One region of the Streptomyces sp. NBC_00223 genome, then DNA from elsewhere that is predicted to be linked to it. Evidence: riboswitches for the same ligand, from Rfam matches in the RefSeq annotation. Region 1 holds a riboswitch; each other region holds the start of a gene.
What was found. Region 1 has a riboswitch for S-adenosylmethionine ahead of thrC (threonine synthase). Riboswitches for the same ligand answer to the same signal wherever they lie in the genome.
Positions count from the first base shown of each region.

Region 2: it holds a riboswitch for S-adenosylmethionine, as region 1 does, so the genes downstream of both, OHA30_RS07165 (aminotransferase class V-fold PLP-dependent enzyme) here and thrC (threonine synthase) in region 1, are expected to answer to the same signal.
Region 3: it holds a riboswitch for S-adenosylmethionine, as region 1 does, so the genes downstream of both, OHA30_RS29810 (ABC transporter substrate-binding protein) here and thrC (threonine synthase) in region 1, are expected to answer to the same signal.

Region 1 covers NZ_CP108109.1:3,198,544-3,203,425, forward strand. Annotated here, with positions in the region: gene groL (chaperonin GroEL) at 1-509, opposite strand, end outside; gene OHA30_RS13350 (cold-shock protein) at 949-1,152, opposite strand; gene OHA30_RS13355 (MoaD/ThiS family protein) at 1,588-1,863, opposite strand; gene thrC (threonine synthase) at 1,860-3,170, opposite strand; SAM riboswitch class I at 3,188-3,318, opposite strand; gene OHA30_RS13365 (glucosyl-3-phosphoglycerate synthase) at 3,484-4,449, shown strand.
Region 2 covers NZ_CP108109.1:1,695,573-1,700,454, forward strand. Annotated here, with positions in the region: gene OHA30_RS07155 (rhomboid family intramembrane serine protease) at 82-861, shown strand; gene OHA30_RS07160 (Lrp/AsnC family transcriptional regulator) at 858-1,139, shown strand; gene OHA30_RS07165 (aminotransferase class V-fold PLP-dependent enzyme) at 1,247-2,614, opposite strand; SAM riboswitch class IV at 2,791-2,907, opposite strand; gene trpD (anthranilate phosphoribosyltransferase) at 3,002-4,072, opposite strand; gene qcrB (cytochrome bc1 complex cytochrome b subunit) at 4,353-4,882, opposite strand, start outside.
Region 3 covers NZ_CP108109.1:6,974,390-6,979,271, forward strand. Annotated here, with positions in the region: gene OHA30_RS29805 (acyltransferase family protein) at 252-1,475, shown strand; SAM riboswitch class IV at 1,713-1,823, shown strand; gene OHA30_RS29810 (ABC transporter substrate-binding protein) at 2,198-3,883, shown strand; gene OHA30_RS29815 (ABC transporter permease) at 3,969-4,882, shown strand, end outside.

The DNA of each region.
Region 1 (4,882 bases):
TCCTTGCCGACCTTGTCCATGGCCTCGGCGATCAGCTCGCCGATCTGGGTGTCGGCGGCGGAGATGGAGGCGGTCGAAGCGATCTGCTCCTTGGTCTCCACGTCCTTGGCCTGCTCCAGCAGGGCGGCGGAGACGGCCTCGACGGCCTTCTCGATGCCACGCTTGAGGGCCATCGGGTTGGCGCCGGCCGCGACGTTGCGCAGACCTTCCTTGACCAGGGCCTGGGCCAGGACGGTCGCGGTCGTCGTGCCGTCACCGGCGACGTCGTCGGTCTTCTTCGCGACTTCCTTGACCAGCTCGGCGCCGATCTTCTCGTACGGGTCCTCGAGCTCGATCTCCTTGGCGATGGACACACCGTCGTTGGTGATCGTGGGGGCGCCCCACTTCTTCTCAAGGACGACGTTGCGGCCCTTGGGGCCGAGAGTGACCTTGACGGCGTCGGCGAGCTGGTTCATCCCGCGCTCGAGTCCGCGCCGCGCCTCCTCGTCGAACGCGATGATCTTAGCCATTGTGAAGTGTCCTCCGCGGACTGGGGGTTCCCCCACCGAGGCAGGGGGCGGTGGATCGGACCGTGTGGCGCCCGCGACGGACGGCCAGTCGTACGCCGGTTCCTTCCCGGCGCCCGAACGGGCCTCACCGACCCGGTCCTGTAGCACTCTCACTCGGAGAGTGCTAACGCCAATGATTAGCACTCACCCCCATCGAGTGCAAGCGCCCCCGGTCGGTTTCCCGCCCCCCGGACGGCCCGCGAACGGCCTCCGGGCGCCCGCCGAACGGTCTCCGGGCGACCCCTCGACGACCCCCGAACGGCCCCGAGGGGCGCCCCCGGAAGACCCCCGGAACGCACCCCCGCGCGCACGCACAGCACGCACAAAGGGCCCGCACCCGGTGAGGTGCGGACCCTTCATGCGTGAGTACGTCGCGTCGATGGCCGAACGCGCCGGGATGTCAGCCTGCCAGTCGGACCATGTCCGCCTGCGGCCCCTTCTGACCCTGCGAGATCTCGAACTCGACTCGCTGGCCTTCTTCGAGGGTGCGGTAGCCGTCCATCTGGATCGCGCTGTAGTGGACGAAAACATCCGCACCACCGTCGACCGCGATGAAGCCGTAGCCCTTCTCCGCGTTGAACCACTTGACGGTGCCCTGAGCCATTCCTAACTCCCCTATTACTGGCCCTATCGCGGCCCCGCACTCCGCGGGGCCGGGTCAGACCTCACCTCACGAAGTACCCCTTACCATCGGCAGGTTGGGGACCCTGTGAGGCGTGCGCCGGAACGCGTCGACCGCGGCTGAATGTATCTGCACGGATGCCCACTGCAACAGGTCAATCGGACGAGAATTCTGGGCCCGATCCATCGGAAATACCCCAGGAAAAAACGATAATGCGGGGCATCTCGGGCCAGACAAAAGGGGACCAAGGGAATATTACGACCATGAATTTGGCGATAAATCGCCGCACCAACCTCAGCGGCGTCTCACTTGCCCCTGGCAACTGTACAACTTTTCAACTACCCCGGGAGACACGGGTGCCCCGCCCACCCAAAGGGGTGAACGGGGCACAAACCGGAAGAACCGGAGCGGACCGTGTCAGCCGCCGGCAACCGCCGGAATGATCGACACGCTGGCGCCTTCCGGCACCGCCGTGGCAAGGCCCTCGGAAAAGCGGACGTCGTCGTCGTTGACGTACACATTCACGAAACGCCGGAGCTTTCCGGCGTCGTCGAGAACACGGGCCGAAATACCCGCGTGATTCTTCTCCAGCGACTCGATGACCTCGGCGAGCGTCGAGCCCTCGGCCGGCACTTCGGCCTGGCCGCCGGTGTAAGTACGGAGAATGGTGGGGATACGTACAGAAGCACTCATGCGAGGCCAGCCTCTCGGAACGCGTCAAGGGTCGGGCGAATGGTCGCGGTCGGTCCGGTGGTCGGCGCCACCGCGTCCAAAGTCTTCAGGCCGTCGCCCGTGTTGAGCACGACGGTCTCGGCGGCCGGGTCGAGCTGTCCGCTGTCGATGAGCTTCTTCAGCACGCCTACGGTCACCCCGCCGGCGGTCTCACCGAAGATGCCCTCCGTGCGGGCCAGCAGCTTGATCGCGTCCACGATCTGCTCGTCGTTGACGTCCTCGACCGCGCCGCCGGTCCGCCGGGTGATGTCCAGGACGTAGGGCCCGTCCGCCGGGTTGCCTATCGCCAGCGACTTCGCGATGGTGTCCGGCTTGACCGGGCGTACGACATCCTGGCCGGCCTTGAACGCCGTCGAGACCGGGGAGCAGCCCTCGGCCTGGGCGCCGTAGATCCGGTAGGGCTTCTCCTCGACCAGGCCGAGCTTGATCAGCTCCTGGAGACCCTTGTCGATCTTGGTGAGCTGGGAGCCGGAGGCGACCGGGATGACCAGGTTGTCCGGCAGCCGCCAGCCGAGCTGCTCGCAGATCTCGTACGCCAGGGTCTTGGAGCCCTCGCCGTAGTAGGGCCGCAGATTGACGTTGACGAAGCCCCAGCCCTCGCCGATCGGGTCGCCGATCAGCTCGGAGCAGAAGCGGTTCACATCGTCGTACGAGCCCTCGATGCCGACCAGGTCGCCGCCGTAGACCGCGGCCATGACGACCTTGCCGGTCTCCAGGTCGTGCGGGATGAACACGCAACTGCGCAGGCCCGCCCGGGCGGCCGCGGCGCCGACCGCGCCGGCCAGGTTGCCGGTGGAGGAGCAGGACAGCGTGGTGAGGCCGAAGGTACGGGCGGCCTCAAGGGCGATGGCGACGACCCGGTCCTTGAAGGAGTGCGTCGGGTTGCCGGAGTCGTCCTTGACGTACAGGCCGCCGGTGACGCCCAGTTCGCGGGCCAGGTGGTCGGCCTTGACGAGCTTGGTCCAGCCCGGGTTGATGTTCGGCTTGTCGGCGACGTCCGCGGGGACCGGCAGCAGCGGCGCGTAACGCCAGATGTTGGCCGGGCCCGCCTCGATCTGCTTGCGCAGCGCCTCGGGGTCGCCGAGCGGGAGGTCGTAGGCCACTTCGAGCGGCCCGAAACACTCCTGGCAGGCGAAGATCGGGCTGAGCGGGAAGCGGGTGCCGCACTCGCGGCAGGAGAGCGCCGCGGCGGGGCCGAAGGGGGTGTCCGCGGGCGCGGAGTCGGTCGCGGTGTCCGGAGTCGTGTTCTCGACGGTCTGCGCAGCCATGGTGGCGAGGCCCTTTCTCCTCATCTTCCTCGCGACGCACTTCGCCACGAGACGGAATTGGCACCTTCCCCACCGTGATGACCTCGCGGTCGGCGGGAGGGTTGCCGGGGCTTCAACGGGCCGTTCCCTCTGCCCCTCTGGATGAGCGGTATGGCACCGGACGCTTCGGTCCAGGCGTTTGTCATACGTAACGACCCCCGGCATGCGGCGGGCGTACGCGTTGTTCAAGACTGTAACCGACAGGGGTGACCCTTGAGATAGTCGTCCGTACCGCGAGATGGATCACAGCCCCGATCAGCAGGGAGAATCGTACGTGCTCGATGAGGTGGAGCGCTGGCTGGAAACCCGGTCGTGGCCGGGCACCGACCGTCCGCTCGACCTGCTGCTCGCGGCCAAGCGCGCGGCGGGTCCGCAGGGCACGGTCAGCGTGGTGCTGCCCGCGCTGGACGAGGAGGCGACGGTCGGCGAGATCGTCGCCGCGATCCGCCGCGATCTGATGTCGCCCGGGGTGCCGCTGGTCGACGAGCTGGTCGTGATCGACTCCGGGTCGCGGGACGCCACGGCCGAGGTCGCGGCGCGCGCGGGGGCCCGGGTGATCCGCCGGGACGACATCCTGCCGCGGCTGCCCGCGGCGCCGGGCAAGGGCGAGGTGCTGTGGCGTTCGCTGCTGGTGACCGGCGGGGAGATCGTCTGCTTCGTGGACGCGGACCTGCGGGAGTTCGACGCGTCGTTCGTGTCCGGGATCGTCGGGCCGCTGCTGACCGATCCCGGGGTGCAGCTGGTCAAGGCGATGTACGACCGGCCGCTGGAGACCGGCGGCGCGGTCGTGCCGGCCGGCGGCGGCCGGGTCACCGAGCTGGTCGCGCGGCCGCTGCTGAATCTGCACTGGCCGCGGCTGGCGGGTTTCGTCCAGCCGCTCGGCGGGGAGTACGCGGCGCGGCGCTCGCTGCTCGAACGGCTGCCGTTCCCTGTCGGGTACGGGGTGGAGCTGGCGATGCTGATCGACGCGTTGGGCCTGGTCGGCCTGGACGCGCTCGCCCAGGTGGACGTGGGCGTGCGGCATCACCGTCACCAGGACGGGCAGGCGCTGGGGCGGATGGCGGCGGCGATCTACCGGACGGCTCAGTCGCGGCTGAGCCGCGGGCCGCTGGTGCGGCCGCGGCTGACGCAGTTCGAGCGGGGGGAGGAGGGGTTCGTCCCCAGCACGCTTCCCGTTGACACGGTGGAGCGGGTGCCGATGGTGGAGATCCACGAATACGTCTCCCGCCGCGCGGCCTAACCCCGCCCCCCACCGGCCGGTGGATCGCGTACGACCGCAAGGGGCACCGCCCCTTCAGGGGCGCGAGGAACTGCGCGACCAGCCCACCACCGGCCCGGCGGCCAAAAAACCGACCGTACGGGGCAGCCCCCTCCAGGGGCGCGAGGAACTGCGCGAGCAACCGGCCACCGGCGGTGGCCGAAGAACCGACCGTACGGGGCAGGACCCCGTGGCCCGCTGCGGCGCCGTCGTGGCCGTTCGCGCAGTTCCCCGCGCCCCTGGGGTGGCTGAGGCCCATAGTCCAGCGGGCCACCGTCATGGCTGAGCGCGCAGTTCCTCGCGCCCCTGACGGGGCTCTCCTGCCTCGGCGGCGGAGAGACGCGCCCCAAAGGTGGCGCTGGGGGTACCCCCGGGCGGAGCCTGGGGTGGCTGGGCCCGGTGGCCCGGTGGTCCC
Region 2 (4,882 bases), 1.5 Mb from region 1:
GTCACCCTACGGCCTCGGAGGTACGACGCGCTGCGGCGAGGCGACCCATGTCCGTTACACCCGTTCCGTCATCATCGGTCCATGGTCATCCCGGTGTACGACAAGAACCCGGTCCGCCGCACTCCGGTCGTGACCTACACGCTGATCGGCCTGTGCACCGCGGTCTTCCTGCTCGGGCCGCTGTCGGGCTTCACCACGGTGTACGGCACCGGGCACGCGCTGCTGTGCGAGCAGGCGGTGTACTTCGGGCACTGGGGGGTGATCCCCAGCGAACTCTTCCACGGCAGACTGCCGGTCGCGCGGCTCGATCTGCCGGCCGGCTGCGGGACGCCGCACGACTACACCAAGGTGCCGTTCCTGTCCGTGTTCACCGCGATGTTCCTGCACGGCGGCTGGCTGCACCTGGTCGGGAACATGCTGTTCCTCTACGTCTTCGGCGACAACGTCGAGAACCGGATGGGCCGGGTCGGATTCGCGCTGTTCTACCTGGCCGCGGGGTGTCTGGCCACCTACGGCTTCGCCTTCGCGAACACCGACGACACACAGAGTCTGGTGGGGGCGTCCGGGGCGATCTCGGGGGCGCTCGGCGCGTATCTGTATCTCTTCCCCAAGGCCCGGGTGACCAGCCTCTTCCCGTTCCTGTTCTTCATCCCGCTGCGGTTTCCCGCGTGGATGGTGCTGGGGTTCTGGTTCGTGCTCCAGTGGCTGGCCGCGCAGACCGCGAAGGGCGGCCCCGGGGTGGCCTATCTGGCGCACGTCGTCGGCTTCGCCTTCGGGTTCCTGTGCGCCTGGGTCTGCTACCGGCCACGGCGTAAGGTGAGCCTCGTCATCAGGCCGACTCAGGGAGACATCCAGCCGTGATCACCGCGATCGTGCTCATCAAGACGTCCGTCGACCGGATTCCCGAGATCGCGGAGTCGATCGCGGCGCTGGACAACGTCAGTGAGGTGTACTCGGTGACGGGGAACTACGATCTGGTCGCGCTCGTGCGGGTGGCGCGGCACGACGATCTGGCGGACATCATTCCGGGGCGGATCAGCAAGATTCCCGGAGTGCAGGTGACCGATACGCACGTCGCGTTCCGCACGTACTCGCAGCACGACCTTGAGGCAGCGTTCGCGATCGGCCTGGACGCGTAGCCCTCAATCGCCGGGCAGGCTTGGCCTCAAACGCCGGCCGGGCTGAATTCTGCCCTCAAACGCCGGGCGGGCTGGGGTTGCCTGGCGTTCGAGGGCAGTCTTACGTGTCAGTCGCGGGCCGGGACGCAGCGGCCGCCCTCGGTGCGGTAGCGCCAAGCGGCGCCGTCACGGACGAGCGTACGAACCGCCGCGACGAAGCGCGTGACGTGCTCCTCGGGCGTCCCCGCCCCGAAGCTGACCCGGATCGCGTTGAGCGAGCGCTCGCCCGGCGCCGCGTCGGGCGCCCCGCACTCCCCCGGCTCGTCGGGCTCGCTGTCCAGCAGCGTCCGCACCAGCGGGTGCGCGCAGAACAGACCGTCGCGCACGCCGATCCCGTACTCCGCCGAGAGCGCCGCGGCGAAGTGCGAGCTGTTCCAGCCCTGGACGACGAAGGAGAGCACACCGACGCGCGCGGACTCGTCCCCGAACAGGGAGAGCACCCGCACCTCGGGGATCTCGGCGAGCCCGGCCCGCAGCAGGGCCAGCAGCGACTGCTCACGGGCGACCAGCTGCTCGAAACCGGCCTCGGTCAGCGCCTTGCAGGCGGACGCGATGGCGTACGCGCCGATGACGTTCGGCGATCCGGCCTCGTGCCGCGCGACGCCCGTGTGCCACTCGACGTCCACCCCGTCACCGCTGCGCTGCACCTTGCGGGTGGCGCCGCCGCCCGCGAGATACGGATCGGCGTCACGCAGCCAGTCCGCGCGTCCGGCCAGCACTCCGGAGCCGAAGGGCGCGTAGAGCTTGTGGCCGGAGAAGGCCACCCAGTCCACGTCGAGCGCCGCGATGTCCACCGGGTGGTGCGGGGCGAGCTGGGCGGCGTCGAGGACGATCCGGGCGCCGTGCCGGTGCGCGGCGGCGGCCAGTTCGCGGACCGGCCACAGCTCGCCGGTCACATTGGAGGCGCCGGTGACGCAGACCAGCTTGGGGCCCTTGGGGGCGCCGTGCAGCGCCACGTCCAGGGCGGCGACGGCCTGCTCGGGGGTGCGCGGGGCGTCCAGGTAGGTCACCTGGGCGCCCTCCGCCCGCTGCCAGGGCAGCAGCGCCGCGTGGTGCTCGGTCTCGAAGACGAAGACGTGGGTGCCGGCCGGGATGGCGGCGGCCAGCAGGTTGAGGGAGTCCGTGGTGGACCGGGTGAAGATGACCTGGTCCTCCTCGCGGCACCCGAGGAACTCCGCGACCGTGGCCCTGCTCTGCTCGAACAGGTCGGTCGACAGCTGCGAGAGGTATCCGGCACCGCGGTGCACGCTGCCGTAGTAGGGCGCGTACGCGGCCACGTCGTCCCACACCCGCTGGAGGGCGGGGGCGCTGGCGGCGTAGTCGAGGGCCGCGTACGTCACCTCGCCGCCGGTCACGAGCGGGACCAGGACGTCGTGTCCCAGAACGCCCAGCGGGGTACAAATCTCACGGTCGGTGGCAGCGATGGACACAGTCATGGCGAACTCCCGGAGGAAGGCAGGCGAAATCACCACCCGCCCGGCACAGCGCGAAGCGTGCGCGGGCGGCGCGGAAACAGCATCGGGCGGAATTGCAGAAACGACGGAAACGGCGAAAAAGCAGTACCGGGGCCGACAGGCCCTATCGCATTCGCTTGCTCATGAAAGAACTCCCCAAGTCCGGCTTGCCGTGAGCCTTGCTGCTCACCGCCTGGTCATCACCCGGGGCACCCCGCCTCGGACGGAGGGTTGCCGGACAGCGAGCCGGGGCCTTGACGCTGTCACTCGTGACCTGGAAAGGATTGTGCCACAGTCGGCCGTACGCGCAAGGCGCCGTCCGCGAAATGGACGGCGCCCTGTTCCGATCCGCCAACTCGGCGGTACGGCCTACGCGTTGCTCGCCGCGACCCAGCGCTCCAGCACCGCGGCCGCGGCCCCGGAGTCGATGGACTCGGCGGCCGTTACCAGGCCCTCGGCGATCCGCTCCTCCAGCGTCCCGGAGCCGGCCTCGGGCGCGAGCGCGGTCAGCGCGGCCGCCGAATTGAGCAGCACCGCGTCCCGTACGGCCCCGCGCTCGCCGGCCAGCAGCCGCCGGGCGACATCGGCGTTGTAGGACGCGTCGGCGCCGCGCAGCGCCTCGACCGGGACCAGGTCGAGGCCGACGTCCCGGGGGTCGAAGGCGGACTGTGTCACCTTGCCGTCCCGCACCTCCCACACCTGGGAGGTGGCGGTGGTGGTCAGCTCGTCCAGGCCGTCGTCGCCGCGGAACACCAGGGCGGAGGAGCCGCGTTCGGCCAGCACCCCGGCGAGGATCGGTGCCATCCGGGGGTCGGCGACACCGGTGGCCTGGCTGCGCACGCGGGCCGGGTTGGCCAGCGGCCCGAGGAAGTTGAAGGTGGTGGCCACCCCCAACTCGGCGCGGGCGGTGGCCACATGGCGCAGCGACGGGTGGAACCGCACGGCGAAGCAGAAGGTGATCCCGGCCTCCTCGGCGACCTCGGCGACCCGCTGCGGGGACAGTTCGAGGTTGACGCCGAGCTTCTCCAGGACGTCGGAGGCGCCGCTGGCGGAGGAGGCGGCCCGGTTGCCGTGCTTGACGACCTTCGCGCCGGTGCCGGCCACCACTATCGAGGACATCGTGGAGATGTTGACCGTCTTGGCCCGGTCGCCGCCGGTGCCGACGATGTCCACGGTACGGCCGGGGACCTGGATGGTGGTGGCGTGCTCGTACATCGCCCGGACCATGCCGGAGACCTCCGCGACGGTCTCGCCCTTGACCCGCAGCGCGATGGCGAACCCGGCGATCTGCACGTCGGTGGCCTGGCCGCTCATGATCGAGTCCATCGCCCAGGCGGTGTCGTCCCCGCTCAGGTCCTGGCCCGCGATCAGGGCGCTGAGGACGTCGGGCCAGGAGCGCGAAGCCGTGCGGGTGCCTCCGGCGGGGTTCACAACGCTCATGGTCACGCTCCTGAAAAGGTCCACGATCTCAGCGGGTGCAGCCTACCGGCTCCGACCTTGACCCAAACGCGCAGTTCCCCGCGCCTCTGAAGGGGCGCGGGGAACTGCGCGGGCGACCACGACGGACCGCGACTGTGCTCACGAACCCCGCCACCCCAGGGGCGCTGGGGGCACCCCCGGGCGAGGAACTGCGCGGGTGACCGGTCACCGGCGGAGGGTCGGGCGACAACCGAACGCCCTACGGCGGAGCCGCGTCGTGGCGACGCTCAGCGCGAGCGGCCTAGTGACCGTGTCCGCTCGTGATCTCCTCGTACTCCTCCACCGTCGGCTTCGGAATCTGGCTGTGCTCGCCGTAGAAGCCCTGCGAGAGCTTCGCCTGCGCCTTGGCGATCCGGCCGGCCTTGCGCTCGACACCGTTCTCGTCGACCTCGGGCCCGAGGTGGATCGGCCTGGGCTGGGCGTGCGCGGTGAGCACGTGCAGCTGCTGCTGCGAGAGCGGCTCGTGCACCTCGATGAACTCACCGTGCGGCAGCCGCTTGATGATGCCGGACTCCCGGCCGTGCAGCACCGTGTCCCGGTCCCGCCGCTGCAACCCCAGGCAGATCCGCTTGGTCACGATGAAGGCCAGCACCGGCGCCACGAAGAAGCTGACGCGTACGAACCAGGTGATCGCGTTGATCGACAAGTGGAAGTGCGTGGCGAAGATGTCGTTGCCGCCACCGATCAGCAGCACGAAGTACAGCGTCAGCCAGGCCACACCGAAGCCGGTGCGCACCGGACGGTTGCGCGGCCGGTCCAGCAGGTGGTGCT
Region 3 (4,882 bases), 3.8 Mb from region 1:
CTCTCCCCGGGGGCTTCGGGCTCCCCGGGGTGTGCGCGGTGTTCCCGGGTTCCGCCCGGGCTTTGTGGGCTGGTGCGTGTGGGGCGGGTGAGGCCCATGGGGTCTTCACCCGTTCGGCGCAGCAACTGTCCCGCTGCTGTGCAGGTCGTGTGAATCTGCCGTTCCGCTTTATCACCTTCTTAGTGCACCGCTGGTTGTGTGAGGCAGATGTACTTGCCATCAACCAGCGACAGCCGGGAAGCGGTAACAGCGTGACCAGTTCAGATCCCACGACCGCCCAGCCGACCGCCACCCGACCGGAAGCGCCGCGCGGAGAGCCCGGCGTCTTCCCCTCGGCGGCGAGATCCGGCGGCCGGGTGGACGGGATCGACGGGCTGCGGACGCTGGCCGTGATGCTCGTCATCGTCTACCACTTCAACGAGGGGATGCTGCCCGGCGGATCGATCGGGGTCGATGTCTTCTACACGATCAGCGGCTTCGTCATCACCCGGCTGCTGATCGCCGAGTACGCCCGCACCGGGGACATCGGGCTGCGGCAGTTCTACCGCAGGCGCTGGCTGCGGCTGGTGCCCGCGCTCCTGGTGGTCTGCGCGCTGACCGCCGCGCTGACGCTCTCGCCGTTGCAGAGCTTCACCAACGGCTGGACGGCCGCGCTGCTGGCCGCCGCCTCCCTGGTCAACATCGTCAGGGCCGCCCAGTCCGGCGCGTACTCCGGGGTCACCGCGCCCCTGGGCCACACCTGGTCGCTCGGCGTCGAGGAGCAGTTCTATCTGCTGTGGCCACCGCTGCTGCTGGCCCTGCTGCGCCGGCTGTCCGCCCGTACGGTGCTGGTCGCCGTGAGCGTGCTCGCGCTGCTGCCGGTGCTGTGGCGCTTCCACCTGTGGGACCCCACCCAGGCCCACCGCATCTACAACGGCCCCGACACGCGGGCCGACCAACTGCTCGCCGGGGCCGTACTGGCGATCCTGCTCGCCCGGCTCGGGACCGACAACCCCTGGCGGCGGACGCTGGGCATCTGGGCGGCCCGGCTGTGGCCGCCCGCGCTGGCGCTGCTCTGCCTGATCGCCTGGCGGGTGCCGGTCACCGGGGCCGGCGCCTGGACGAAGCCCGTCTACACCGTCGGCTTCCTGGTGATCGCGCTGCTGACGGTGGTCCTGCTCGCCTCGCTCGAACTGCGGCCCCGCGCGCCGCTGGCCCGGCTGCTGTCGCTGCTGCCGCTGGCGTGGGTCGGCCGCAACCTCAGCTACGGGCTGTATCTCTGGCACTATCCGCTGATGCACGCGCTGAGCGACCTCGGCGTCGACCGGATGCTGCTGCCCGCCACGCTCGGCACGTCCTTCGCGGCGGCCCTGGCCTCGTACTACCTCGTCGAGGAGCCCTGCCGGCGGTTCAGGTACCGCCGCGGCGGGAAAATCTCCTCGGCGGCCACGCCGGCGCCGGCGGCAATCGAGGCGGTTTCGGGACGCGCGCGGTAGGGGTCGCGCCGGCGGACGCGGCGGCACCGCGAGCGGCCTGGCGTGTCGCCCCCGACCGGTGGTCGATCAGGTGAACGTTCCTCGCATAAGGGCACTTTTACGGCGTGTTCGCCTCTCTTTGTCGACAAGACGACCGGTGTGTCGGGCAGTTGAGGCCCACGCGCGTGACGGCTCACGAACTCCGGTGCTGCCGAAGGCTCTTGACCGGCGGGGAACGCCTGATCTAACTTGCTCCCACGCCACGAGTTCCGGTGCTCAAGCCCTGGCTTGCCGGACAGCAACCCTCCGACGCGGTGAGGTGCTCCAGGTGAAGGCTCGGCGGGACGCCGCGTCCCGCAAGCGCGAACACCGGCCCAGCGCCGGACCGACCAGGGGGAGGACGGCGTGACCGGGCCCATCGGGTTGCCGTACGCCGCAGTGCGCCCCACGCCCCCGGCCGCGGCGCTCTTCAGCCGCCGCCACATCGATCTGCTGCTCGTGTGCAGCTCGCTCTGTCGGAGTTGACCTCGGCCGGCCGCCCCCGCGGCCGCCTTTCCGGCCGTCCCCGACGACGGCCGGGACGCCGCTGACCCCGCCCCCTTCCGGCGCCACACCCGCTGCCCCGCCGGGCAGCGCGGCGGCGTCCGTGTCGGCGGGCGCGTGATCCGACTCCCTTGCGACGCCCGGCGCGCCACGCGCCGCGGGCCCGCCTCCACACGCAGACGCGAGAGCAGAGACCCACCATGACACTCCGTTCCTCCCGGCGTTCCCTTCCCGGCCGCTCCTCCCGCCGCCCGCTCGTCCGCGACGGCCTGGCCGCCGTGTCGCTCGGCACGGCCGCACTGCTCACCCTGGCCGCGTGCACCAGCACCAGATCTGACGACGGCGCCCAGGACTCCGGGCAACAGGGCGCCAAGGCGGTCACCATAGGCACCACCGACCAGGTCTCCAGCCTCGACCCGGCCGGTTCCTGGGACGCCGGCTCCGGCACCATCGAGAGCGAGGTCTACGCGACCCTGCTCAGCACCCCCAACGGTTCCTCCGATGTCTCGCCCGACCTGGCCGCGTCGATCAAGCTGAGCAGCCCGACGCAGTACACGGTGACCCTCAAGCCCGGTCTGAAGTTCGCCAACGGGCACGAACTGACCTCCTCCGACGTCAAGTTCAGCTTCGACCGGCAGCTCGGGATCGCCGACAAGAACGGCCCCTCGTCCCTGCTGCACAACCTCGCCAAGGTCGAGGCCCCCGACCCGGCCACCGCGGTGTTCACCCTCAAGTCGGCCAACGACTCGCTCTTCCCGCAGGTGCTCTCCACCAGCGCCGGGCTCATCGTCGACGAAGAGGTCTTCCCCGCCGACAAGATCCTCGACGACACCGCGATCATCGCCGCCAAGCCCTGGGACGGCCCCTACCGGATCGACAGCTACGACCGGAACTCGCTGGTGTCCTTCAGCGCCAACAGCGCCTACCAGGGCCTGCTCGGCACCCCGAAGGCCCCGAAGGTGCGGCTGAAGTACTACACCGACGCCAGCAACCTCAAGCTCGACGTCCAGCAGGGCAGCATCGACGTCGTCTACCGCACACTGACCATCGCCGACCTCCAGGACCTGTCCACCAAGAAGGGCATCACGGTCCACACCGGCTCCGGCAACGGCATCCGCTACATCGTCTTCAACTTCAAGACCCAGCCCTACGGTTCGGCCACCAAGCAGGCCGACCCGGCCAAGGCGCTCGCGGTCCGGCAGGCCGTCGCCGACTCCGTCGACCGGGCCCAACTCGCCCAGCAGGTCTACAAGAGCACCTACCAGGCGCTCTACTCCTCCGTGCCCGAGGGCATCACCGGCGCCACCGACTCCTTCAAGCCCCTCTACGGCGACAAGAACGGCGGCCCCGACAAGGCCGCGGCCGCCAAGAAGCTCAAGGACGCCGGCGTCACCACCCCGGTCACGCTCAACCTCCAGTACAACACCGACCACTACGGCTCGTCGTCCTCCGACGAGTACGCGCTGATCAAGACCCAGCTCGAAACCACCGGCCTGTTCAAGGTCAACCTCCAGTCCACCGAGTGGGCGCAGTACGGCAAGGACCGGGTCGCCGACCAGTACCCGCTCTACCAGCTGGGCTGGTACGCCGACTACCTCGACGCCGACGACTACCTCGCCTCCTTCTACGCCGCCAACAGCTGGGTCTCCAACGGCTACCAGGACACCGAGGTCCAAAAGCTCGTCAAGCAGGAGGAGACCGAGACCGACCCGGCCAGGCGCACCGCGATCATCCAGCAGATCCAGGACAAGGTCGCCCGGACCATCCCGCTGCTGCCGCTGCTCCAGGGCTCCACCGCGATCGTGACCCGCGCCGGCATCAGCGGCGTACCGGACCAGCTGACCAGCGCGTACTCGTTCCGCTGGGCGGAGCTCACCAAGAAGTGACCGTCCACCAGACGGAGTCCGCGCGGACGCCCGGCCCGGTGCCGGGCGTCCCCGCGGCCACCACACGCGGGAGCAGGTGCACAACGTGACAGCACTGGTCGACATCGACCCGCCCGAGGACACCGCGCAGCCGCCGGCCGCCGCGGGCCGGGCCGGGCGGCTGCTGGGCAGCGGACTCGTCCGCTACCTCGCCATACGCTTCGTGCTGATCTTCCCCACCGTGTTCGTCCTGGTCAGCATCGTCTTCTTTCTGATGCGGGCCACCGGGGACCCGATCAGCACCGCGTTCGGCGACCGGCTCACCCCGGACCAGCTGCACGCCAAACTCCACCAGGCCGGATACGACCGCCCGCTGCTCACCCAGTACCTGGAATACCTCCGCTCGGTCGCCACCGGGAACTTCGGCCGTACCGCCACCGACAACCAGGCCGTCTCCCAGGTGCTGCGCACCTACGGCGCCGCGACCCTCGAACTGGCCGGGTACGCGCTGCTGGTGGCCTTCGCACTCGGCCTGCCGCTGGGCATGGTCGCCGCCCGCTACCGGGACCGGGCGCCCGACGCCGTACTGCGGCTGCTGGCGATCCTCGGCTACGCCATGCCGGTGTTCTTCGTCGGACTGCTGCTCAAACTCGTCTTCGCGATCTGGCTCGGCTGGCTGCCCGTCTCCGGCCGGGCCGGGACCGAGGTGCAGCTCGAACTCCAGAACCAGATCAGCACCACCGGCATCTACCTGGTCGACGCCCTGCGCAGCGGTGACGGCTCGGCGGTCGCCGACGTGCTGCGGCACGCCGTGCTGCCCGGCCTGGCCCTCGGGCTGCTGGTCGCCGGGGTGCTGCTGCGCCTGGTCCGCGCCAACCTCACCGGCACGCTCTCCGCGGACTACGTCGACGCCGCCCGCTCCCGGGGAGTACGGCCCTTCCGGCTGATCAGCCGGCACGCGCTCAAACCGGCGCTGATCCCGATCGTCACCGTGCTCGGCCTCCAGATCGCCGGGCTGCT